2 regions of the Geobacillus sp. LEMMY01 genome follow, and region 1 is predicted to be linked to the other one. Evidence: riboswitches for the same ligand, from Rfam matches in the RefSeq annotation. Region 1 holds a riboswitch; the other holds the start of a gene.
The links. A riboswitch is a leader RNA that binds a small molecule or an ion and turns the genes downstream of it on or off. The one in region 1 is predicted to bind S-adenosylmethionine.
Positions count from the first base shown of each region.

Region 2: it holds a riboswitch for S-adenosylmethionine, as region 1 does, so the genes downstream of both, B1A75_RS07555 (methionine ABC transporter ATP-binding protein) here and metK (methionine adenosyltransferase) in region 1, are expected to answer to the same signal.

Region 1 covers NZ_MVKA01000011.1:80,050-87,271, reverse strand. Annotated here, with positions in the region: gene pckA (phosphoenolpyruvate carboxykinase (ATP)) at 1-1,344, opposite strand, end outside; SAM riboswitch class I at 1,563-1,677, shown strand; gene metK (methionine adenosyltransferase) at 1,807-3,018, shown strand; gene B1A75_RS07420 (gamma carbonic anhydrase) at 3,041-3,589, opposite strand; gene B1A75_RS07415 (tetraprenyl-beta-curcumene synthase family protein) at 3,750-4,832, shown strand; gene mnmM (tRNA 5-(aminomethyl)-2-thiouridylate-methyltransferase MnmM) at 4,890-5,477, opposite strand; gene B1A75_RS07405 (YtzC family protein) at 5,772-6,035, shown strand; partial or broken gene B1A75_RS20210 (glycogen biosynthesis protein GlgD) at 6,115-6,279, shown strand; gene B1A75_RS07395 (MDR family MFS transporter) at 6,391-7,222, shown strand, end outside.
Region 2 covers NZ_MVKA01000012.1:11,274-18,495, forward strand. Annotated here, with positions in the region: gene B1A75_RS07520 (acetyl-CoA C-acetyltransferase) at 1-943, shown strand, start outside; gene B1A75_RS07525 (acyl-CoA dehydrogenase family protein) at 1,031-2,815, shown strand; gene B1A75_RS07530 (arsenate reductase family protein) at 2,954-3,331, shown strand; gene gcvH (glycine cleavage system protein GcvH) at 3,426-3,809, shown strand; gene B1A75_RS07540 (toprim domain-containing protein) at 4,205-4,564, shown strand; gene B1A75_RS07545 (thioredoxin family protein) at 4,561-4,875, shown strand; gene B1A75_RS07550 (sterol-binding protein) at 5,032-5,379, shown strand; SAM riboswitch class I at 5,453-5,562, shown strand; gene B1A75_RS07555 (methionine ABC transporter ATP-binding protein) at 5,653-6,681, shown strand; gene B1A75_RS07560 (methionine ABC transporter permease) at 6,671-7,222, shown strand, end outside.

The DNA.
Region 1 (7,222 bases):
CACCATCGCCCGGGTGTAGGCGAGCTTCATGCGGCTGCCGACGCCGTACGGTCCCCCTGTCCAGCCGGTGTTGACCAAAAAGACGCGGACGTTGTGTTCGGCGATTTTTTGCCCGAGCATTTCCGCGTATTCGACGGCCGGGCGCGGCAAAAACGGTGCGCCAAAGCATGTCGAGAACGTCGCTTCCGGTTCGGTGACGCCGCGTTCGGTGCCGGCGAGTTTGCTTGTGTAGCCGCTTAAGAAATGGTACATCGCTTGTTCGCGCGTCAGCTTGCTGATCGGCGGCAGGACGCCGAACGCATCAGCCGTCAAAAACACGATCGTGGACGGGTGGCCGGCGACGCTCGGGTCGATGATGTTTTGGATCGCTTGAAGCGGGTAGGCGGCGCGCGTGTTTTCCGTCAGCGTGCCGTCGTCGTAATTGGGCACCCGCGTCGCGTCATCGAGAACGACGTTTTCGAGCACCGCGCCGAAACCGATGGCGTCAAAAATTTGCGGCTCTTTCTCGCGCGACAAGTTGATGCATTTCGCATAGCAGCCGCCTTCGATGTTGAAAATGCCGCGGCTTGACCAGCCGTGTTCATCATCGCCGATCAAGCGGCGGTTCGGGTCGGTCGAGAGCGTCGTTTTTCCCGTTCCCGACAAGCCGAAAAAGAGGGCGACGTCGCCTTCCTGGCCGACGTTGGCCGAGCAGTGCATCGGCAGGATGCCTTGTTCCGGCAGCAAATAGTTCATCACCGAGAAAATCGATTTTTTCATTTCGCCGGCATACTCGGTGCCGCCGATCAACACGGTGCGCCGTTCAAACGAGATGATGATGAACGCTTCCGAGCGCGTGCCGTCGACTTTCGGGTCGGCTTTAAAGTTCGGCGCGCAAATCACCGTAAATTGCGGCTCATGCGCGGCGAGCTCCTCGGCGCTCGGCCGGATGAACAGCTGATGGACGAACAAGTTGTGCCAGGCGAATTCGTTGACGACTTGAATCGGCAACCGGTATTTCGGATCGGCGCCGGCAAAGCCTTTAAACACGAACAGTTCATCTTTATTCATTAAATAGTCGAGCACTTTGTCGTACAGTTTATCAAACGTCTCCGGAGACATCGGCTGGTTGACCGCTCCCCAGTCGATCGTTTGCTTCGTTGACGGTTCTTCGACGATGTATTTGTCTTTCGGCGACCGCCCCGTGTACTTGCCGGTTGTCACCGCGACGGCCCCGGTGTGCGTCAGCCGGCCTTCATTCCGCTGCAGCACTTTCTCGACGAGCTCGGCAACGGACAGTTGATGATGCACGTACGGTTTTTGTAGCAATAAATCAAGCTTATTTGTCATGTTTGCGATCCCCATATCCAAAACCTGCCTTCTTTTTGTAATCACTCTTGAAAATAGTATAACACATTTTTATTAATAGTCCATACTAATTGTGTGGGTTTTTCAAACTTTATTTTTCCCATTGTGTTGATTGCCTTGAGGAAAGAATTTTCGCGGCTGGAAATGATAAAAAATGAATTTCTATAGTTGACTTTGCCGATTCCGTTGCGATATGATAAGTCATTGAACGGATACTCTTATCCCGAGCCGGTGGAGGGACAGGCCCGATGAAGCCCAGCAACCGTCACAACTGTACATGTGTGAAATGGTGCTAACCTGTGGCAAGGCGCAGTCCTTGAACGATAAGAGTGAAAGGAAGCAATACGATTGCTCTGACCTTTCCTCAGCCGTTACAGGAAAGGTTTTTTATATTGCGAAGGGAAAAAGGGAAATGAGTTCCGTGTCGCCACATTATGCCAAGAGGAGGAAACAAACCGAATGTCAGCCAAACGCCGCTTGTTTACTTCAGAGTCTGTGACGGAAGGACATCCGGATAAAATTTGCGACCAAATTTCCGACGCCATTTTGGATGCCATTTTGGAAAAAGACCCGAACGCCCGCGTCGCCTGCGAAACGAGCGTCACGACCGGGCTGGTGCTCGTGAGCGGGGAAATCACGACATCAACATACGTGGACATTCCGCGCATCGTCCGCGATACGGTTCGCGAAATCGGCTACACGCGCGCCAAATACGGATTTGACGCCGATACGTGCGCGGTGCTGACGTCGATTGACGAACAATCGCCGGACATTGCGATGGGGGTTGACCGGGCGCTCGAGGCGCGCGAAGGTCAGATGACTGACGAGGAAATTGAAGCGATCGGCGCCGGCGACCAAGGGTTGATGTTTGGGTTCGCTTGCAATGAGACGGAAGAATTGATGCCGCTGCCGATTTCGCTTGCGCACCGCTTGGCGCGCCGATTGGCGGAAGTGCGCAAAACGGACGTCTTGCCGTACTTGCGGCCGGACGGGAAAACGCAAGTGACGATCGAATACGATGAAAACGGCAAACCGGTGCGCGTCGATACGATCGTCGTTTCCGCGCAGCATCATCCGGAAATTACGCAGGACCAAATCCAACGCGACATTAAAGAACAGGTCATCAAGCCGGTCGTGCCCGCGGAGCTGCTTGATGAGGACACGAAATATTTCATCAACCCGACAGGACGGTTTGTCATCGGCGGTCCGCAAGGGGATGCTGGGTTGACGGGGCGGAAAATCATCGTCGATACGTACGGCGGCTACGCTCGCCACGGCGGTGGCGCGTTCTCGGGCAAAGATCCGACGAAAGTCGACCGCTCGGCGGCGTATGCGGCCCGCTATGTCGCGAAAAACATCGTCGCGGCAGGACTGGCCGACAAATGCGAAGTGCAGCTTGCCTACGCGATCGGCGTCGCCCGCCCAGTTTCGATTTCGATCGATACGTTCGGCACCGGCAAAGTGTCGGAAGACATTTTGATTGAGGTCGTGCGCAACAACTTCGATCTCCGCCCGGCGGGCATCATCAAAATGCTCGACCTTCGCCGCCCGATTTACAAACAGACGGCTGCTTACGGCCATTTTGGGCGTACGGACATCGACCTGCCGTGGGAGCGCACCGACAAAGCCGCCTTGTTGAAAGAACAAGCGCTGGCGTTGGCGGACAAGTGATGAAAGAAAAAGAGCTGCCTGATCACGGCAGCTCTTTTTTGTTGGCGCACGATGTCCGCTGTTGCTGCAGCGCTTTGTAATACTGCCCTTTCTCAACATATTCGCGGCGGATGCGCTCCATTTCGCGGATGTCGTCTTCGGTCAGCTCGCGGACGACTTTCGCCGGCCGGCCGAGGGCGAGTGTGTTCGGCGGAATTTTTTTGCCCGGCGGCACTAAACTGCCGGCGCCAATAAACGCGCCTTCCCCGATTTCCGCGCGGTCCAAAATGATCGAGCCCATGCCGATGAGCGCGTTTTTGCGGATGATGGCGCTGTGCAAAATGACTTGGTGGCCGATTGTTACGCCGTCTTCAATGATAAGCGGATTGTGTGGACTTTGATGCAAAATTGAGTTATCTTGAATATTGACCCGGTTGCCAATCACCGTTGGCGCCACATCGCCGCGAATGACGGTGCCAAACCAAATGCTCGTCTCTTCGCCGATCACGACATCGCCGGTGATCGTCACATAGTCGGCGATAAAGGCGGAGGCGGCAATTTGCGGCGTTTTGCCTTTGTATGGGTAAATCATCGCTTTCGTTCCTTTCTTAATGTAAAATAGTCCGCTCACTTTTATTTTACAAAGTAAGGATCGTAAATGAAAGAGAACAGCAGCTGGATTCGTTTGCCCTGGTGATGGGGATGGCAATACTAGGAGACAAGAGCATCGTTTTTGCCCCGAGGTGAGCTGATTGAAAATTCCGACGCATCCAATCGCATTGATGAAAATGGTGTATCGTGACGTGCTTCCGCTTGTCCATCGCGAGCTTGCCTATTGGCGGCAGCGGGCGGAGCGCATCCCTGACCCCGAGCTGCGGCGCCAAGCGCTCGCGAGCATCGCTTCGAAAACGTTCCATTGCGAAGGCGGCTCCATTTTGGCGCTCTTGGCCGGAGAAAACATGGAGGCCTGCATCCGCTTTATCGTTGCTTACCAGACGATCAGCGATTATTTGGATAATTTGTGCGACCGCAGCACCTCGCTCGATCCGCTCGACTTTCGCGCCTTGCACGATTCGATGCCGGACGCCTTGACGATCGGCGCGGAGCCGTCGAACTATTACCGCCATCGCCGTGAACAGGAAGACGGCGGCTATTTGCCGGCGCTCGTCCGCACGTGCCAAGAGGTGCTCGAGACGGCGCGCCATTATGAGACGATCGCCCCGTTTTTGCATGAATTGGCCGGCTATTATTGCGACTTGCAAGTGCATAAACACGTCGATGTCAACGAGCGGGTGCCGCGGCTTGAGAAATGGTTCGCGCAATACAAAGACGCCTTGCCGCCGATGGAATGGTATGAGTTTTCCGCCTGCTCCGGTTCGACGCTCGGCATTTTCTGCCTCGTCGCCTATGCGTTTGGCGAATCGCTGCCGCCGGAGATGGCGAGACAAGTGCGCGACGGCTATTTTCCATACATTCAAGGGCTGCACATTTTGCTCGACTATTTGATCGACCAGGAGGAAGACCGGGAAGGCGGCGATTTAAACTTTTGCTTTTACTATCCGAATGAAACGGTGATGCTTGAGCGGCTTTGCCATTTCATCGAAGAGGCCGACCGCCATGTTGGCGCGCTTCCGCACGGCGAGTTTCACCGCCTCATTCACCGAGGGCTTCTTGGGTTGTATTTGTCGGATGCCAAGGTGAAAAAGCAGCGCGGGCTGCGCCGGCTGGCGCGCCGGCTCGTCCGCGCCGGCGGGGCGGCGTCGCAGTTTTTCTATTGGAACGGAAAAGCATACCGCTTTTGGCAGGAGCGGCAAAAACGGCTGTCCTTTTCATAAGGGCGGTCGTTTGCTTGTATTGGCAAGGGCAGCGGTTCGTCAGCGGACCGGACGGACTCAGGCGCCCCCATCCGCCCGATTCTCGAGCGCGATCAAAAACGGCGGGTCGTTTTGCCGATTGATGAATTCGTATTTCAAGGCATGGACGCGCCGTTGATCAAGAGAGCGGACGTAATCAAGGAGCGCGTCGCGTTCGCGCTTTCCTTCCGGATGGCCGTGGTACACGACAAGAACGATGACGCCGCCCGGCTTCATGACGGAAAGCAGCTGGCGGACCGCTTCGATCGTCGATTCCGGCTCGGTGACGATTTGCTTATTGCCGCCCGGCAAATAGCCGAGGTTGAACACCGCGCCGGCGATGCGCCCGTGTACATCGGCGGGAAGCGCCTCAAGCATTTCGCTATGGCTTCGTTGAAACAACGTCGCCCGCCCGCATAGCCCATGTTCCGCGAGGCGGGCGGAAGCGGCGGTGATGGCCTCAGGCTGAATGTCAAAGCCGAACACATGGCCGAAATCCCCGACGCGTTGAGCCAAATACACGGTGTCGTGCCCGTTGCCGACGGTCGCGTCGACGGCGATGTCGCCTTCGTTGACCGCTTGATCAAGCAAAAAGCGGGCAAACGGCAAAATGTTCATCAAAGCCATCGGTTGGGCCCTCCTTGCGATCGTTTCATCGTTTACGTTGGCGGGTATGGCGCTGCGGCCAAAGATGTCGGGCGCCATCGCTTTCTCCCTCTAGCCGCCCCATCCTCTACGCCAGCATGGCGGAAACCCTTGAGCTGACCGACATCGGCCTGATCGAGCTGAACGAAGATCCTCACGTCGGCATTGTAACAAAAACTTCATGGAAAATCGACCGCTGCCAATCATTGGCGTGATACGGCCAGCCTATGCGGCGCATAGTAAACATGAGGGAACATCACGAAACGAGGTGAGCAGATGGCAACAAGACAATCTGTTGAGGAATTTTTGCAGCGGTGTGAAGATGTGATCCGCTACGCGAAAGAGCAATATACGGAAGCGCAAAAGCAGGAGCATTACAACATCACCGAATACACAAACGCCCAGCAGATGCTCGAGCAGACGGTCATCGATTTGGCGCACTTGGCGCGAAGCTGCAACGCCCAGCAGCGCGAGCAGCTGCATCGGATGCGGCTCCAACTGGAGCAATTGCAAAACGACATGATTTTGCTTGACCGCTGAAACGGGAAGCGAACGCATGGCGATCATGTTGCCAAACGGCATCTGTTTGCTTGACCGCTGAAACGAGGAGGAACACGACATGAAGCGACGCCTGAAACAAACGAATCCGGAACAAAAAACACGCAACGGCCAAAACAATAACGATTTGGAGCTTGGTTAAGACTTTGACCCGGTGAAGCTGGCGAAAAAGCAATACGAGGAAACGGGCGGCCAACCGATCCGCTCCAAGCAGCGGAACGGGTGACGACAAGCCAAAGGGGCGGATGCCGCTCCTTATTTTTTATTGATTTTTTTCGCGTTTCCCCCTACAATTATTTCGGAACTCAAAATAAAAGCCAGAAAAGGATGATGGCCGATGCCCCGCGCTCTTTGGTGGCTGCTTGTCGGCATGGCGCTCAATGTGACAGGGGCGTCGTTTCTATGGCCGCTAAACACGATCTATTTGCACGAACAGCTCGGCCAGCCGCTCGCTGTCGCTGGTGTCGTGCTCATGCTCAACTCTGGGGGAAGTGTCATCGGCAGCTTGGCTGGCGGCTTTTTATTTGACCGGATCGGCGGGTTTCGCGTTTTGTTGGCCGGGGCGGTGTTGACGATGGCCGCGCTTGCGGGGTTGAACGTTTGGCACGGTTGGCCGCATTATGCGGTGTTTTTGGCGCTTGTCGGCATTGGCAGCGGCGTCGTCTTTCCGGCGGCGTCGGCGTACGCCGGGGCGATTTGGCCGGACGGGGGGCGGCGGGCGTTCAACGCCTTGTATGTCGCGCAAAACATCGGCGTCGCCGTCGGTTCGGCGCTTGGCGGGCTTGTCGCTTCATATTCGTTCTCGCTCGTTTTTTTCGCCAATCTTTTGTTGTATGCCGCGTTTTTGTTTACGGTTGTAGCCGGGTTGCGCCGCGTTCCGATTTTGCCGCCGCTGAGAAAGAAACGATCCGGAGAAGCGGAAAGAGCGCCATCCCGCGCCGTGGGCTGGGCGCTCGCCCTCCTTTGCGCCGGCTATGGACTGTGCTGGTTGAGCTATGTCCAATGGTCGACGACGATCGCCGCCTATACGCGCGAGCTCGGGATACCGGTCGGGCAGTACAGCTTGCTTTGGACGATCAACGGCGCATTGATCGTTTTCGGCCAGCCGGCGCTGGCGCGGGTGATCCGCCGCTTCATGCCGACGTTGAAGCGGCAAATCGTGATCGGTT
Region 2 (7,222 bases), on a different contig from region 1:
GCCGTATACCGTGCCGGCGATCACGATCAACCGGTATTGCTCGTCCGGCTTGCAGGCGATTGCCTATGCGGCGGAACGGGTGATGCTCGGCCATTCCGATACGGTCATCGCCGGCGGTGTTGAATCGATGAGCATGGTGCCAATGATGGGGCATGTCGTCCGCCCGAACGCTCGCTTGGCTGAGGAGGCGCCGGAATACTACATGTCGATGGGGCACACCGCCGAGCAAGTGGCGAAAAAATACGGCGTCAGCCGCGAGGACCAAGACGCGTTCGCTGTGCGCAGCCATCAGCGCGCCGCCAAGGCGATTGCTGAAGGAAAATTCAATGAAGAAATCGTGCCGGTGGAAGTCGTGGTGCGCAAAGTGGAAGGCAACAAACTCGTTGAAGAGAAAGTCGTCTTTGCACAAGATGAAGGCGTGCGCCCGGACACGAATATGGAAACGCTCGCGAAACTGCGCCCGGCGTTTGCGGTAAACGGCACCGTCACCGCCGGCAACGCGTCGCAAATGAGCGACGGGGCGGCGGCGGTCATGGTGATGGACCGCGAAAAAGCGGAGTCGCTCGGCTTGAAGCCGCTCGGCAAGTTCCGGTCGTTTGCGGTCGCCGGCGTGCCGCCGGAAGTGATGGGGATCGGCCCGGTTGCCGCGGTGCCGAAAGCATTGAAGCTGGCCGGCCTTGAGCTGTCCGACATCGGCTTGATCGAGCTGAACGAAGCGTTCGCCTCGCAAGCCATCCAAGTCATCCGCGAGCTTGGGCTGGATGAGGACATCGTCAACGTCAACGGCGGGGCGATTGCGCTGGGCCATCCGCTCGGCTGCACGGGCGCGAAGCTGACATTGTCTTTGCTTTACGAAATGCGGCGCCGCAACGTGCAGTTCGGCATCGTCACGATGTGCATCGGCGGCGGCATGGGAGCGGCTGGCGTGTTTGAGCTGCTGTAGTTTCGCGATTTTTCGGATGAGGAAAGCACTGCTGGGCGGCGTTGCCGCCCGGACAATCACGATCTATTTCGGGGGAGGAAATCAACGATGGCCAAAACGATGGAAGAAGCGATCAAAGGCGGCAGCTTTTTGATTGAAGACATTCCGGCGGAGCGCGTCTTTACGCCGGAAGATTTCACCGACGAACATCATATGATCGCCAAAACGACGGAAGAGTATGTCAACAACGAAGTGTTGCCGCAGCTCGAGCATTTGGAAAACCACGAGTTTGACCGTTCAGTGAAATTGCTCCGCAAAGCGGGCGAGCTCGGCTTGTTAAGCGCTGACATTCCGGAAGAATACGGCGGTTTGGGCCTAGACAAAGTCAGCTCGGCCATCATTGCGGAAAAAATGGCGCCCGCCGGCGGTTTTGCGATTTCGCACGGGGCGCACGTCGGCATTGGATCGCTGCCGATCGTGTTGTTTGGCACGGAAGAACAAAAACAAAAATATTTGCCGTATTTAGCGACCGGCGAAAAAATCGCCGCCTACGCCTTGACGGAGCCGGGATCGGGTTCTGACGCTCTTGGCGCGAAAACGACGGCGAGATTAAACGCGGAAGGCACGCATTACATTCTAAACGGGGAAAAACAATGGATCACGAACTCCGGCTTTGCCGATGTGTTTGTCGTTTATGCGAAAGTTGATGGCGAGCATTTCACCGCGTTCATCGTGGAACGCGACTTCCCGGGCGTTTCGACTGGTCCGGAAGAAAAGAAAATGGGGATTAAAAGCTCGTCGACAAGAACGCTCATTTTGCAAGATGTGCCGGTGCCGAAAGAAAATGTGCTCGGTGAAGTCGGTAAAGGCCATGTCATTGCCTTCAACATTTTGAACATCGGCCGCTACAAGCTTGGGTTAGGGGCGGTCGGCGGCGCGAAGCGGGCGTTGGAGATCACGCTCAAATACGCCAATCAGCGCCAGCAATTCAAACGGCCGATTTCCCAATTCACACTCACGCAGGAAAAATTCGCGACCATGGCATCGCGCCTGTATGCCGCCGAAAGCTCGGTTTACCGCACGGTCGGTTTGTTCGATGAACGGATGGGCCTGCTTGATGCGGAAAAAGCGAAAGATGGCAAGGAAGTGGCGAAGTCGATCGCCGAATATGCGATCGAATGCTCGTTGAACAAGTTTTTCGCTACGGAAGTGCTCGATTACATCGTTGACGAAGGCGTGCAAATCCACGGCGGGTACGGCTTTATGCAAGAGTACGAAATCGAGCGCGCCTACCGCGATTCGCGCATCAACCGCATTTTTGAAGGGACGAACGAGATCAACCGCCTGCTCGTGCCGGGCATGTATTTGAAAAAGGCGGTAAAAGGCGAGTTGCCGCTCTTCCAAAAAGCGCAGCAGCTGCAAGAAGAGCTGATGATGATGACGGCGGAAGAGCCGGGTTCGGGTGTGCTTGATCAAGAGAAATACCTTGTGCGCAACGCGAAAAAAATCGCCCTGATGGTGGCTGGCTTAGCGGCGCAAAAGTATGGCCAGCGCATTGAAGAAGAGCAAGAAGTGCTTGTCAACATCGCCGACATCGTCTCGAACATTTACGCGATGGAGTCAGCCTTGTTGCGCACGGAAAAAGCGATTCAAGCGAGCGGTGAGGAGAAAAACAAACAAAAAGTGTTGTATACGCAAATTTTCTGCCAAGAAGCGTTCAATGAAATTGAAGCCCATGCGAAAGAAACACTCGTCGCCGTCGAACAAGGCGATACGCTTCGGATGATGCTCGCAGCTCTCCGCCGGCTGACGCGCCATACGCCGATCAACGTGATCGCGAAAAAACGCGAAGCGGCCGCCGCGCTCATTGAAGCGGAACGGTATATTGTGTGATAATGAGAAGTACCAGGCATGGCCTGGTACTTCTTGTTATAAGAAGCGGGCGTTCAGTTTGGGTGAAGCGGATGTGACAGCGCTCAACTCGGCCGCGGATGATGGATCATCCAACACTGTTAAAAAGGGGGAATGGCGATGGCGCTGACGTTTTATTGGTATCCAAAATGCGGAACGTGCCGAAAGGCGAAGCGTTGGCTCGATGAACACGGCGTTGACGTGCGGACGGTGCACTTAGTCGACGAGCCGCTCACGAAAGAGGAGCTCGCCCGTTTGCACCGCCAAAGCGGGCTGCCGCTTAGGAAATTTTTTAACACGAGCGGGATGAAATACCGCGAGCTCGGGCTGAAAGATCAGCTAGATCGCGCTTCGGAAGAGGAGATGCTTGACTGGCTCGCCTCCGATGGAATGCTGGTGAAACGGCCGATTTTAACGGATGGCGAGCGGGTTGTTGTCGGATTTCGCGAACAGGAGTATGAGGCGTTTTTCGCTCAGCGGCCGCCGGCGGCGACATAAAAAATTTTTTGAGAAATAGGGCGGATTCGGTGAGTTTTTGCGGAAAATCGGTTATGATGAAAAGGAATACATTTTGTCGCAATGGAGGGATTCGATGAACACGCCGAAAGAACTTCGTTACTCGAAAGAACATGAATGGGTGCGCGTGGAAGGAGACAACGTGCGGATCGGGATCACCGATTTTGCCCAATCGGAGTTGGGCGACATCGTCTTTGTCGAACTGCCGGAAGTTGGAACGGAGCTGACGGCGAACGAGCCGTTCGGCAGCGTCGAGTCGGTGAAAACCGTTTCGGAACTGTACGCGCCGGTCAGCGGCACGGTGGTCGAAGTGAATGAGGCGCTGAACGACAATCCAGAATATGTGAACGAATCGCCGTATGACAAAGCATGGATGATCGTCGTCAAACCGAAAGATTTGAGCGAAATCGACAATTTGTTGACGGCCGAGCAATACGAGGCGATGATCAACGAAGGATAAGTTCGTGCCGCTTTCGCTTTGATTCCGGAACCCGATATACATACTAAATTTTGATGGAACAGAGGTGCTCGCGCTGACGCTGCCACCGATGTTCATCCATAGTACAGGCTGGGAGACCGGAAAGCTGACCGGCGGCTTGCTCGGCTGCTTGGGCGACGGATCAGCCCTTCTGCTTCGGGGGCGTCTGTCGAGTTGACAACCCGATATGAAAATGTTGAAAGACGCGACCGCTACCGTTGAACCGGATCAAAAGATGCAATAGATGTCGATTGTGACGGGAAAGCGGGATGATGTGAAGAAGGCAACGGTGGATGGCCGTTGCTTTTCTTTTTCAACATTTGGCCGGCGCAGGACATACAATAATAGTATCCTCTTTGAAGTTAGGTGGGTCGGACATGCGACGGACGGAAAAAGTGATCATCGTCGAAGGGAGATCAGACAAGCAAAAGGTGGCGGCGGTGCTGAACGAACCGGTCGTCATCGTCTGCACAAACGGCACGATCAGTGATGCGCGCCTTGAGGAGCTGGCTGATGAGCTGGAAGGATACGATGTATACGTGTTGGCCGATGCCGATGAGGCGGGGGAAAAATTGCGCCGGCAGTTTCGCCGTATGTTTCCAGAGGCAGAGCATATTTACATTGACCGGGCGTATCGCGAAGTGGCGACCGCCCCGCATTGGCATTTGGCGCAAGTACTGTTGCGCGCTCATTTCGACGTCCGCATCGAATCGCTCATGAGAGGAAGAGGCGAGTGAAACCGATTGACCGAAAAGAGATCAGACGGGTTGTGAGAGACGAGCCGCTCCTAGCCCTTTATTTGTATACACCGCTGTGCGGTACATGCCAGCTGGCGAAGCGAATGCTTGTTGTGGTGGAACAGTTGTTTCCGGCGCTGCCGTTTTACGAAACGGACATCAACTATATCCCTGAGCAGGCGGCTGAGTGGAAAATTGAAAGCGTTCCTTGCCTGCTTCTTTTTAGGGACGGAACGATCGCAGGCAAGTGGTATGCCTTTCATTCCGTTCCGTATTTGTACGAAGTGATTCAAGCCCGTTTGCCGCACTGACGATTTGCTTTTTTTGACGCCGTTTGACATATTTCTTGGGAAATGACAAAACTAGTGCCTTTTCGCCATCACGGTTGTCGAGATTTTTGTAAAGGATTCTTCCCCCTTTGCATGGAAATATTAAGGAGACAAGGAGAGATAGGGGGAGGATGTTCAATGGAAGTGCGTGAATTGGTCGGGCAGTTCGTGGAACGGATGCAAGTATTGCGCCATTTGTTGCCGATTGTGCCGGATGAGCAACTGTGTGTTCGGTTTGAAAGCGATGACGAAACCGCCTTGCTGTTGATCGGCAAGGAATCAGCCGCTAGAGGGATGGAAAACGATGAACGGAAAACATTGACGGTGCGCGGCTCTAAAGAAGCGCTCGCGTCCTTGCTAAACGGCGAACTGAAGTTGCAGCAGCTCGTCCGGCTGCGTGAAGTGTACGTGTCAGGAAGCTTCCGCCATATGTTGCTGCTTGAGTCGCTCCTCCATTTGGCCAAGCCGTATCGGCACGTCGGATAAAAAATATGTTGACACGATTCGACAAGCAATGATACAATCACACTCGTAATCAATTGAATAGGCGATTGTTGCGCTCTTATCAAGAGAGGTGGAGGGATGTGCCCAATGAAGCCCGGCAACCGTCAGCGCATCTGCTGAAATGGTGCCAATTCACACAAAGCGGCCTGCTTTGAGAGATAAGAGACGGAATGGTGCACAATACCTTTCTGTTCTCTGCGGGCAGAAAGGTTTTCTTTTTGCGCTCTGCCGCCTTGGGGGAAGGAAGGTGAAACGATGATTACACTCGAACAAGTGACGAAAATATATCAAGCCGCCAACGGCTCGGTCACGGCCGTCGACCACGTGTCGCTTGAGATTCGCGAAGGGGAAATTTTCGGCATCATCGGCTACAGCGGCGCGGGGAAAAGCACGCTCATCCGATTGCTCAACGGGCTCGAGAAGCCGACGAGCGGCCGAGTGATCGTCTCCGGGCGCGATATGGCGCGCATCAAAGGTCGGGAGCTGCGCAAGGCGCGCCAAGAAATCGGGATGATTTTCCAGCATTTCAACTTGCTTTGGTCGCGCACGGTCCGGGAAAACATTGCCTTTCCGCTTGAAATTGCCGGCGTCCCGAAGGAGGAGCGGAACAAGCGGGTTGATGAATTGATCGAGCTTGTCGGCCTTTCCGGGCGCGAGGATGCATACCCGTCGCAGCTAAGCGGCGGACAAAAACAGCGGGTCGGCATCGCCCGGGCGCTCGCCAACAACCCGAAAGTCTTGCTGTGCGATGAGGCGACATCGGCGTTGGACCCGCAGACGACCGATGCGATTTTAGACTTGCTTGTCGACATCAACAAGCGGCTCGGGCTCACGATTGTGATCATCACCCATGAAATGCACGTCATCCGCAAAATTTGCGACCGCGTTGCGGTGATGGAAAGCGGCAAAATCGTTGAGCAAGGAGAAGTGCTGCACGTCTTCCGCCATCCGAAGCAGCCGATTACGAAACGGTTTGTCAAGCAGCTGATCGAGCCGGAGGAGACAGAAGAAGCGATTTCCCATTTGTTTGGCCAATACCCGAGCGGGCTGATCGCGCAGCTGACGTTCGTCGGCGCGGCCGCCGGAAAGCCGCTCATCACCGAAGTGGTGCGCCAGTTTGCCGTCGATGTCAACATTTTGCAAGGAAAAATTTCGCAAACCCATCAAGGCGCCTATGGGGTGCTGTTCGTGCACTTCGACGGGGCGAAGGATGAAATCGGCCGGGCGCTTGACTATATTCAACGCCAGCAAGTGGCGGTGGAGGTGATTCACGATGCTCGCTAACCTCCTGCCGAACGTGCAATGGGAGACGATGTGGGCGGCGACGGTCGAGACGCTGTATATGACGGGAGTGGCGGTGGCGGCCACTTTCGTCCTCGGGATCATTCTCGGATTGCTTTTATTTTTGACATCAAAGGGCAACCTATGGGAGAATCGGGCGGCCAATGCGGTCATCGCCGCATTCGTCAATATTTTCCGCTCCATTCCGTTCATTATTTTAATTATTTTGCTCATTCCGTTTACGAAATGGCTCGTCGGGACGATGCTTGGCGCCAATGCGGCGCTGCCGGCGCTCGTCATTGGGGCTGCGCCGTTTTATGCCCGCATGGTCGAAATCGCTCTTCGCGAAATTGATAAAGGCGTCATCGAAGCAGCCCAAGCGATGGGCGCCTCAACGTGGACGATTATTTGGAAAGTGTTGCTGCCGGAGTCATTGCCGGCGCTTGTCTCCGGCATTACCGTCACTGCGGTGTCGCTCGTCAGCTATACAGCGATGGCTGGGGTCGTCGGCGCCGGCGGGCTTGGGAACTTGGCGTATTTGGAA